DNA from 3 places in the Streptomyces sp. NPDC001922 genome. Region 2 is predicted to be linked to each of the others. Evidence: riboswitches for the same ligand, from Rfam matches in the RefSeq annotation. Region 2 holds a riboswitch; each other region holds the start of a gene.

Region 1 (3,236 bases), on a different contig from region 2:
GACGCGCAGAAGACCATGGGTGTCATCACCCTGGCGCTGATCACCGGCGGCGCGCTCGCCCCGCAGGCCGACCCGCCGATGTGGGTCATCGTCTCGTCCGGTGTCGCCATCGCGCTCGGCACCTACCTGGGCGGCTGGCGGATCATCCGCACCATGGGCAAGGGCCTCACCGACATCCAGCCGCCGCAGGGCTTCGCCGCCCAGACCGGCGCCGCGACCGTCATCCTCGCCTCCTCGCACCTCGGTTTCGCGCTCTCCACCACCCAGGTCTGCTCCGGCTCGGTCATGGGCTCCGGCCTCGGCCGCAAGGGCGGGGTCGTCCGCTGGTCGACCGCGGGCCGCATGGTGGCCGCGTGGGGTCTCACGCTTCCGGCCGCCGGTCTCGTCGCGGCGGCCGCGGCGCTCCTCGCCGGCCAGGGCACCTGGGGGGTCGCCGCCGTCGCCGTCCTCGCGCTCGTCGCCTGCGGCGCCATCTGGGCGCTGTCCCGCCGCAAGCCGGTGGACCACACCAACGTCAACGAGACCGCGGCCACCGAGCCGCCGGGCGTCGTCACCGCCGCCCTCCGCACGGTCTCCCCGCCGCCGGTCGGCTCCGCGGTCTCCGGTGAGGCGTCCGACGCCGCCACCGGCGCCCCGGTCGCCGGCGTCGCCGCGCAGGGCACGGCCCCGCAGAGCGCGCAGGCCGGCCAGTCCGCCGCCAAGGTCACGGTCTAGGTAAGGAACCCATCGTCATGAACATCGACTGGGCAGCTCTCGGCCAGGTCTTCGGCGTCAGCCTCGTGGTGACCGTCGCGCTCGTGGGCCTGTTCACCCTCGGCATCGTCGGCACCTCCCGCCGGACGCGGACCCAGCCGGACGGCACCGCCGCGGTGTCCGCCCCCGGCTCCCTGGCCCGGACCGGCGCCTACGTCTGCTACGGCCTGTGCCTGGCCGCCGTGGCGTACGGCATCCACCTGATCGTCTCCTGACGGGCCGGGGCGAACGGCCCCGCCCGCAACCGGTCCGCCGGGCCGGACAGCGCACGCCGCGCCGTCCGGCCCGGCGGATCGTCGTGTGCGCCCGAGGAGGGCCCGGCCGCCCGCTGTGGGCCGCGGCACACTCTCCCGTCGCAGGTCAAGCGCAAGTTGACGGGCCTTCGCGGCCCGTGGTGGACTGCCGGGGCCCAACGGCGGCAGGAGAGGAAGCCGGTGCAAGTCCGGCGCGGTCCCGCCACTGTCACCGGGGAGCGCACCCCCACCCGAGATGTCACGGCCCGCACCGACGGGCTGGAAGGCCGGGGGACGCGCCGATCCGGGAGCCAGGAGACTCTCACCGCCGGTACGTCGAGCCAGGGCGCGGACCCTGAGTGAGGACGATCGCGATGCCCGGCTGTTCCCGTACGCCAAGAGCCGTTCCCGGATGTTCCCGCCGAGGCGCGACGGCCGGCTGATCCGATGCGTGCCCATCACGCCCGGAGGGGACGGATCGCACGGTGAGGGGACGACACGGACTCGCCGCCGCGGGCGCGGCCGGCCTCGGTACCGCCCTGGGCTTCGCCGCCGACCTGGTTCTCGGTGACCCGCGGCGCGGTCACCCCGTCGCCGCGTTCGGCCGGACCGCCGCGGCCGTCGAGCGCCGGCTCTGGCGCGACCACCGCGGGGCCGGCGCACTGCACACCGCCCTGCTCGCCGGCGGCGCCACCGCGGCCGCCGCCGTACTCGCGCGCACGCTGCGCCGCTCCCCCGCCGCCACGGCCGGGCTGACCGCCGCCGCCACCTGGGCGGTGCTGGGCGGGACGTCGCTGGGCCGGGAGGCGCGTGCCGTGGGCGGCGCGCTGGCCGCCGGGGACCTGGAGGTCGCCCGCGAGCGGCTGCCGCATCTGTGCGGCCGGGATCCGCAGGCCCTGGACGGGCAGCAGATCGCCCGCGCCGTGGTCGAGTCGGTCGCCGAGAACACCTCCGACGCGGTCGTGGGCGCCCTGGTGTGGGGAGCCGTCGCCGGAGTGCCCGGCCTCGTCGGCTTCCGCGCGGTCAACACCCTCGACGCGATGGTGGGCCACCGGTCGCCGCGCCATCTGCGGTTCGGCTGGGCCGCGGCGCGGCTGGACGACGTGGCGGGCTACCCCGGTTCACGGCTCACCGCCGCGCTGGCGGTGCTCGCCGGACCGGATCCGCGGGGCGCCTGGCGGGTGCTGCGCCGGGACGCCCGGCGGCACCCCAGCCCCAATGCCGGACCGGTCGAGTCCGCTTTCGCGGGGGCGCTCGGCGTCCGTCTGGGCGGCACCCTGGCCTACCGCGGCCGGGTCGAACACCGGCCGGTGCTCGGCGGGGAGAACCGTCCGGTGGCGGTGCCGGACATCGAACGCGCGGTCCGGCTGTCCCGGCGCGTCAACGCCCTGGCCCTCGCGCTCTGTGTCGCGGGCGGCCTGGTGCGGAGCCGCCCGCGGCGCCCGGCCGCCGGAAGGGGGAGCGGATGAACGGGCCGGACGCACACCGGAGAGGCGGCGGGCTGCTCGTCGCCGGAACCACCTCCGACGCCGGGAAGAGCGTGGTCACCGCGGGGATCTGCCGGTGGCTCTCCCGCAAGGGGGTGTCCGTCGCGCCGTTCAAGGCGCAGAACATGTCGCTGAATTCGTTCGTCACCCGGGAGGGCGCGGAGATCGGCCGGGCGCAGGCCATGCAGGCCGCCGCCGCCCGCGTCGAGCCGAGCGCCCTGATGAACCCGGTGCTGCTCAAGCCCGGGAGCGACCGCAGCAGCCAGGTGGTGCTGCTGGGGAAGCCGGTCGGGGAGATGAGCGCCCGGGGCTACTTCGGGGACGCCTCGGGCACGCCGGGGCGGCAGCGGCGGTACACCGACCGCGGGCAGCTCCTGGAGACCGTGGTGGAGTGCCTGGAGGAGCTGCGGGGCACGTATGACGCGGTGATCTGTGAAGGAGCGGGGAGTCCGGCGGAGATCAACCTGCGGCGCACGGACATCGTGAACATGGGCCTGGCCCGGGCGGCCGGGCTGCCCGTGGTCGTCGTCGGGGACATCGACCGCGGCGGGGTGTTCGCCTCGTTCTTCGGCACGACGGCGCTGCTCGCCCGGGAGGACCAGGCGCTGGTCTCCGGCTATCTGGTCAACAAGTTCCGCGGGGACGTCTCCCTGCTGGAGCCCGGCCTGGACATGCTGCACGGGCTCACCGGGCGGCGCACGCTCGGCGTCCTGCCGTACGCGCACGGGCTGGGCATCGACGAGGAGGACGGGCTGCGGGTGTC
Region 2 (3,236 bases):
GGGAGTCGAAGGGCAGCTTCAGCCGGAAGAAGACGTCCTGGAGGCCCATCACGCCCAGGCCCACCGGCCGCCACCGCTCGTTCGACGCCGCGGCCTGCTCGGTCGGGTAGAAGTTGATGTCCACCACGCGGTCGAGGAAGGTCACGGCGGTGCGCACGGTGGCGTCCAGCCGCTCCCAGTCCATCTCCCCGTCCGCGCCCAGGTGGGCGCCCAGGTTCACCGAGCCGAGGTTGCAGACGGCGGTCTCCCCGTCGTCGGTGACCTCGAGGATCTCGGTGCACAGGTTCGAGGAGTGGATGACCCGGCCGGGCTCCGCGGTCTGGTTGGCGGCGCGGTTGGCGGCATCCTTGAAGGTCATCCAGCCGTTGCCGGTCTGCGCGAGGGTGCGCATCATCCGGGCGTACAGCTGGCGGGCCGGGACCGCGCGCTGCGCCAGCCCGGCGGCCTCCGCGGCCCGGTAGGCGGCGTCGAACTCGTCGCCCCACAGGTCGACGAGCTGCGGCACGTCGGAGGGGGAGAAGAGCGACCAGTCGGCGTCGGCCTCGACCCGGCGCATGAACTCGTCCGGGATCCAGTGGGCCAGGTTGAGGTTGTGGGTGCGGCGCGCCTCCTCACCGGTGTTGTCGCGCAGCTCCAGGAACTCCTCCAGGTCCGCGTGCCAGGTCTCCAGGTAGACGCAGGCCGCACCCTTGCGCCGGCCGCCCTGGTTGACCGCGGCGACCGAGGAGTCGAGGGTGCGCAGGAACGGCACGATGCCGTTGGAGTGCCCGTTGGTGCCCCGGATCAGGGAGCCGCGGGAGCGGACCCGGCTGTACGGCAGGCCGATGCCGCCCGCGTGCTTCGAGAGCCGGGCGACCTGGTGGTAGCGGTCGTAGATGGAGTCGAGCTCGTCGAGCGGGGAGTCCAGCAGGTAGCAGGAGGACATCTGCGGGTGCCGGGTGCCGGAGTTGAAGAGCGTGGGGGAGCTGGGCAGGTAGTCCAGCCGGCTCATCAGCCGGTAGAGCGCGGCGACCTCGTCGACGGCGCGGTCCGAACCGTCCTCCGCCAGCCCGCAGGCCACCCGGAGCATGAAGTGCTGGGGCGTCTCGATGACCTGGCGGGTCATCGGGTGGCGCAGCAGGTAGCGGCTGTGCAGCGTGCGCAGTCCGAAGTAGCCGAAGCGGTCGTCGGCGCCGTCGGCCAGCGCGACCTCGACGAGCGTGTCGAGCCGGGAGGCGTGGGCGCGGACGAACTCCGCGGTCCGGTCGGCGATCAGACCCTCGCGGTGACCGGTGGCGACCGAGGCGGAGAAGGAGACCGCGCCCTGGCTCGCGGCCTCGTCGGCGACCGCCCGGGTGAGCAGGCGCGCGGCGAGCCGGGAGTACTCCGGGTCCTCGGCGATCAGGCCGGCGGCCGCCTCGGTCGCCAGCTCCCGCAACTCGGCCTCGTCGGAGCCCGCGTGGCGGCCGCGGAGCGCGGCGGCGGCGACCCGGCCCGGGTCGGTCGCGGGCAGATCGGCGGTGAGGTCGGTCAGGGTACGCAGCAGCGCGGTGCCGGGGCCGTCGGCCTCCGTCACCGGTGCGGCGGCTGAAGCCGGATCGGCGGGCGCGATGGTCACGTGGTGCTCTCCCTCGCTCGGCTGGGGCCGCACGGACGGACACGACGGGCGCCGAACGGGCACACCTCACCCCGAACAGGGCAGCGCACCGCGCAGCGTCCACCGGCCCAACCCGCGAGGCCCGGACGATTTCGTCGCCCGGTTCGGTCGATCCGGGCAGGCTGACGGCAGGTCTTCGGACTTGGAAGTGTGCATTTCCAGCGCATTCATACCGTTGCGGGACAGTTCCGGATTCACACCGGATTCCCCTGCGACGACAGCGAGCAAGAGCATACATCTTGTGTCGCGGTCCGCACGCAACACCACATCTTGTGTCAGGGGTTCGGGTGGTGCGCTTTGCAGGGGAACAGATGTGGTAACGGCGCCGAGGCCCTGGGGGACGGGGCAGCGCGTCCCGCGGGCCGTCCGGATTCCCATTCGGGATCGCTCGCGGATCACCCGCCGGGGTCACCCCGGCGCGTCGGTTAGCCTGTCCGGCATGACGTTGAGGACCGGCGCGCGGGGTTCCGCGGAACGCACCGTCAGCGAGGCCGACACCGCTGCGGAGTTCGGCAGCGGCGACCTCCCGGTCCTCGGGACCCCGGGCCTGCTGGCCCTGCTGGAGGCCGCCACCGTCGACGCGCTCGCGGGCGCGCTGGAGCCCGGCCGCACCTCGGTCGGCACCCGGGTCCAGGTCGACCACCTCAAGGCCTCACCGGTGGGGACGACCGTGACCGCCACGGCGGAAGTCACCTACCTCGACGGCCGGTTGGTGCGGTTCACCGTGGCCGCCCAGGACGGAGCCGGCCGGCTGCTGGCCACCGGTGAGATCACCCGGGTGATCGTCGACCGCGACCGGTTCCTGGCCCGTCTCTGAGGCCCGGCGTCCGCCGACGCCGTCCGCTGCCCGGCCCCGCTCGCGGCGCTCCCGGACACGCCGACGGGCCGCCGCCCCCGTGTGGGAGGCGACGGCCCGCAGGCTCTCGTGACCGGCCGGCCGGGTCAGTGCCCGCCCGGCGCGCCCGCGGTGGCCGGCGGCAGTTCGGTCTCCACGCCCGGTTCGCCCGCGTCCGCGGTGTAGTCGGCCGCGGTGGTCTCGTCGATGCCGTCGGGCGCCTTCACCGCCCGCAGCACGACGGTGAGCACCACCGTGACGAGGGCGTTGAGGACGAACGCGGTGAGGCCGATGTAACCGATCTCACCGATCCCCGGGATGGCGTCCGCGCTGCCGCCGAAGTGCTTCTGTGCCGGATTGGTCGGACTCGGCACCCCGTACGCCGCGAGGGTGCCGTAGATCATGCCGACCGCCCAGCCGCCCAGCAGCGCCCAGCGGTGGAACCACCGGGTGAACAGGCCGCCCACCAGGGCCGGGAACGTCTGGAGGATCCAGATGCCGCCCAGCAGCTGGAAGTTGATGGCCACGGTCTTGTCCATGGTGAGGACGAAGACCAGCGCGCCGACCTTCACCAGCAGCGAGGCGAGCTTGGAGACCTTGGTCTCCTGCGCGGGCGTCGCGTCCGGCTTGAGGAAGTCCTTGTAGATGTTCCTCGTGAAGAGGTTGGCGGCGGCGATGGACATGATGGCCGCCGGAACCAGCGCGCCGATCCCGATCGCCGCGAAGGCCACGCCCGCGAACCAGGCCGGGAACATGTTCTCGAAC
Region 3 (3,236 bases), on a different contig from region 2:
GCCCCCGCAGGCGCTCAGCGACAAGGCGGCGGTCACCGCCACAGCGGCCAGGGTGGTCGTGCGGATGAGGTTCTTGCGCATGGGTGTTCCCCCGTGGATCGGTCTGCTTCAGTCGGACGCAGCCTCACGCGCGCCCCGTCAAGATCATCTTCGAGGGTCGGGTTGACGTTCCGCTAACGGATGGCTAACGCAGTGCAACAGCGCTCCGCGGCGCGCCTGCCCCCACCGCCATGACGGGCGCATCGCAACAAACCGTGCCATCGCACGAACAGGCTTTGTGGCCGAGTGGTTGACGCGACGTGAGTCCTCGGAAGTGAGGCGCAGGCCGCAGGTCCGCGCGCCTACGGGCACACGCCCGCGCCCGCCGACGGTCGGCCGCGGCTGCGGCAGGCCCCTTTGCGCGGGATGGCGGCACGCGCCGTGGCCCCGCTCGACCTCAACAGGTCGGCGGGGCCACGGTCGTGTCCGGTGTGCCGCGCGGCAACGCGGTCAACCAGCGGCGGGAACGTCCCTGGCCGCCTGCTCGGTTCGGGGCAGGCCCGGCATCAGCAGGCGCTGGGCCAGTGTTCCGAAGGCGACCGCGAAGGCCGTCCACAGCACGGCCTGAACGGCCAGTGAGGCCAGTCTGAACTCCCACAACAGGGCCGCCGGGAAGCTCGGTTTGACCGCGTCCTCGTTCGCGGGCAGGAACACGAACGCGACAGCCGTTGCGAGGACGAAGCCCGCCCCTGCGACGAGTGTGGCGTTCCAGTTGCCCAGGCGGGGCGCCAAGCGGCGGCCGACGATGATCGCAGCGATGCCCAGCAGGACGCTGAGCAGGATCATCAGGAAGAACAGCGTGGTGCGCTTCCCGATCGTGTCCGGATTGCCCACCGCAGGAGGTGTGGCGGGGTACTTCAGGAACGGCACCAGATACACGGTGGTGAAGGCGGCCGCCGCGGTGAGCGCGGCAGTCGCCCGCGGGGTGAAGCGGCCGATGCGTCCCAGGACGAAGCAGAACGCGAGGGAGGCGATGCCGCCCAGCGCCACCCCGTACACCAGGACACCGGTGGCCAGGCCGGCGGTCGACTGCACCGACCGGCTGACCGGGGCCTCCTCCTCTTCCTCCGCTGCGGCCGCACCATGGCCGGCGTGGGCCTCGTGGGCGGCTTGGGCCTCTTCGACGGCGATGGAGGCGTCAACGGACGGTTCGCCGAGACCATAGGCCACGGCGAAGGCGCACAGGGCGGCGACCAGGCCCGCGAGCATGCCACGGACCAGGAGATTTCCGATTCTTGAGGCGTGCACGTGTCGTCGCCCCTCAGTGGCAGGGGAAGCCGAGCAGATGACGCCCGTCGTGCACCCACTCGTGCACCCCGGCGCCGGAGAAGACGGACGTGGCGCCCTGCTCCGCGCCGACGAAGTACAGCGCGACGAGCATCAGGAGGCCCACGAAGACGGCCCAGGGGAGTACCGCACGGACGGGCAGGGACTGCGGTGCGGGAAGGGAAGGGGCGGAAACGGCAGCAGAGACAGTGGCCTCGGCCATGGCGGAACCTCCTTGAGGGAACACGCGTCCCATACGGTGGTGCATGACGACGGTCCGCGGGTCTGACTCACCGGGCGCCCGCCCCGAGGGGCGTGCGCCGCAGCACACAGTGGCGCGACCGTGCCGGATTCACACCGGCTTCCGTCTCGCCGTCGTCGAGTGATGGAGAATGTCGCGGTGACCGTACCGCGTGTAGCACTTTCGGCCAAGGGCGTGAGGCGCGACTCACGTTCGTGCGCCCCTTGGAGCGGGCTCACGTAGGGTGCGCCGATGACAGTTCGGGTCACTTTGATCACACCTGCGACGAGCGAGGCGCTGCGCGGTGTCCGCTTCGACGACGACAGTCCGCTCGACCCCGAGGCCTTGGCACGCACCGAGGCCCTGGCGGGCGCAGTCGGCCGGGATCTGCCGGCGTTCGCCTCACCCTCGCTGCGCTGTCGCCGCACCGCGGAGGCCCTCGGACTGGCCGCGGAACCGCTGGCCGCCATCGCGCCCTGTGACATGGGGCGCTGGCGGGGACGGACCCTTGACTCGGTCGCGGCCTCCGAGGAGGAGGCTGTCATGACGTGGCTGACCGATCCGGCAGCCTCGCCGCACGGGGGAGAGCCGCTGCGGCAGTTCCGTGAACGGGTCGGTGCCTGGCTGGATTCACTCGACGACCGGAGCGGGCGCATCGTCGCCGTCGCGGAACCGGACATCGTGCGCGCTTCCCTGGTCCACGTCCTCTCCGCGCCCGACCAGGCCTTCTGGCGTTTCGACGTCCGCCCGTTGCACGCAACCGATCTGAGCGGCCGACGCCGGCGGTGGAATCTCTCGGTCGGCCGGCCGCTGACTCACGACGGTGATGCTCGGACGGACCCCGGGGTACCCCCGACGACCTGAAGGACGAGCGAGCGAGTCGGGTGCCCTGGGCAGGCGCGGCCGGACGGCCGGTCAGGTGTCGTCCGGGAATGCGGCGGCCGATCCCTGGGAGGAGAGGCGGCAGCCAAGGCTGCCGCCTTTCCTACAGGGGCTGGAGGGCCATCAGGACCTCGTCGCGGTCGTCGCCGGGGGACAGGCGCAAGGCGCCGGGCCACCGGCCGATCTCCTTCCAGCCGAGCCGTCCGTAGAAGGTCTCCAGCCCCGCACCGCCGCGGGCGGCCAAGTGCAGTTGTTCCAGGCCCATCTCGTCCCGCGCCACCCGGCGGGCCTCCTCCATCAGTGCGGCACCGATGCCGCGTCCGCGGACCGCGGGGTGGGTCTGTACGTGGTGGACCGTCCCCCAGTGCGCGGTGAGGCGGAAGGTGTCGCGGCGTATGGTCAGCCAGCCCACCGGTTCCCCTTCGGCCCAGGCCACCAGGAGGCGGGAGGTGTCCGCCGACAGGCCTGCGACGAGGGTGTCCAGGGCGGGGGCGGCGTGGTGGGTGTCGATGGGCGGGAAGGGGAAGCCGGCCGCGCCGCCGGCGTTGGTGACGTCGACCCAGCAGTCGAGCAGCGCCTGCCGGAGCCATGGGTCGAGGTCGTGGGGGGACACGGCCTGACGGATGTGCAGGGAGTCGGTGGTCATCCGGGGAGTCTTGCAGGCCCCCCTGACACCGGCATCGGTCCGACACCGCCCCCGGTGAGCGGCCCGGCGTCGGCTGCAACCGCCCTAGTCGTGCGGTGCCAGGTGTCCGAGCTCGTGGTCCGCGACGCTGAGGGCCTCCGTGACCAGGCGCTTGAGGTGGCC

The links. A riboswitch is a leader RNA that binds a small molecule or an ion and turns the genes downstream of it on or off. The one in region 2 is predicted to bind cobalamin.
Region 1: it holds a riboswitch for cobalamin, as region 2 does, so the genes downstream of both, ACFYYR_RS21355 (cobalamin biosynthesis protein) here and ACFYYR_RS30250 (ribonucleoside-diphosphate reductase subunit alpha) in region 2, are expected to answer to the same signal.
Region 3: it holds a riboswitch for cobalamin, as region 2 does, so the genes downstream of both, ACFYYR_RS07545 (CbtB-domain containing protein) here and ACFYYR_RS30250 (ribonucleoside-diphosphate reductase subunit alpha) in region 2, are expected to answer to the same signal.

What each region holds. Positions count from the first base shown of each region.
Region 1 covers NZ_JBIASV010000011.1:61,420-64,655, forward strand. The annotation lists gene ACFYYR_RS21345 (anion permease) at 1-714, shown strand, start outside; gene ACFYYR_RS21350 (hypothetical protein) at 732-968, shown strand; cobalamin riboswitch at 1,177-1,308, shown strand; gene ACFYYR_RS21355 (cobalamin biosynthesis protein) at 1,472-2,455, shown strand; gene ACFYYR_RS21360 (cobyric acid synthase) at 2,452-3,236, shown strand, end outside.
Region 2 covers NZ_JBIASV010000020.1:74,777-78,012, forward strand. The annotation lists gene ACFYYR_RS30250 (ribonucleoside-diphosphate reductase subunit alpha) at 1-1,597, opposite strand, end outside; cobalamin riboswitch at 1,746-1,877, opposite strand; gene ACFYYR_RS30255 (thioesterase family protein) at 2,076-2,453, shown strand; gene mctP (monocarboxylate uptake permease MctP) at 2,579-3,236, opposite strand, start outside.
Region 3 covers NZ_JBIASV010000003.1:446,202-449,437, reverse strand. The annotation lists gene ACFYYR_RS07555 (DUF4232 domain-containing protein) at 1-81, opposite strand, end outside; gene ACFYYR_RS07550 (CbtA family protein) at 490-1,287, opposite strand; gene ACFYYR_RS07545 (CbtB-domain containing protein) at 1,301-1,528, opposite strand; cobalamin riboswitch at 1,563-1,728, opposite strand; gene ACFYYR_RS07540 (histidine phosphatase family protein) at 1,799-2,410, shown strand; gene ACFYYR_RS07535 (GNAT family N-acetyltransferase) at 2,532-3,074, opposite strand; gene ACFYYR_RS07530 (ArsR/SmtB family transcription factor) at 3,159-3,236, opposite strand, start outside.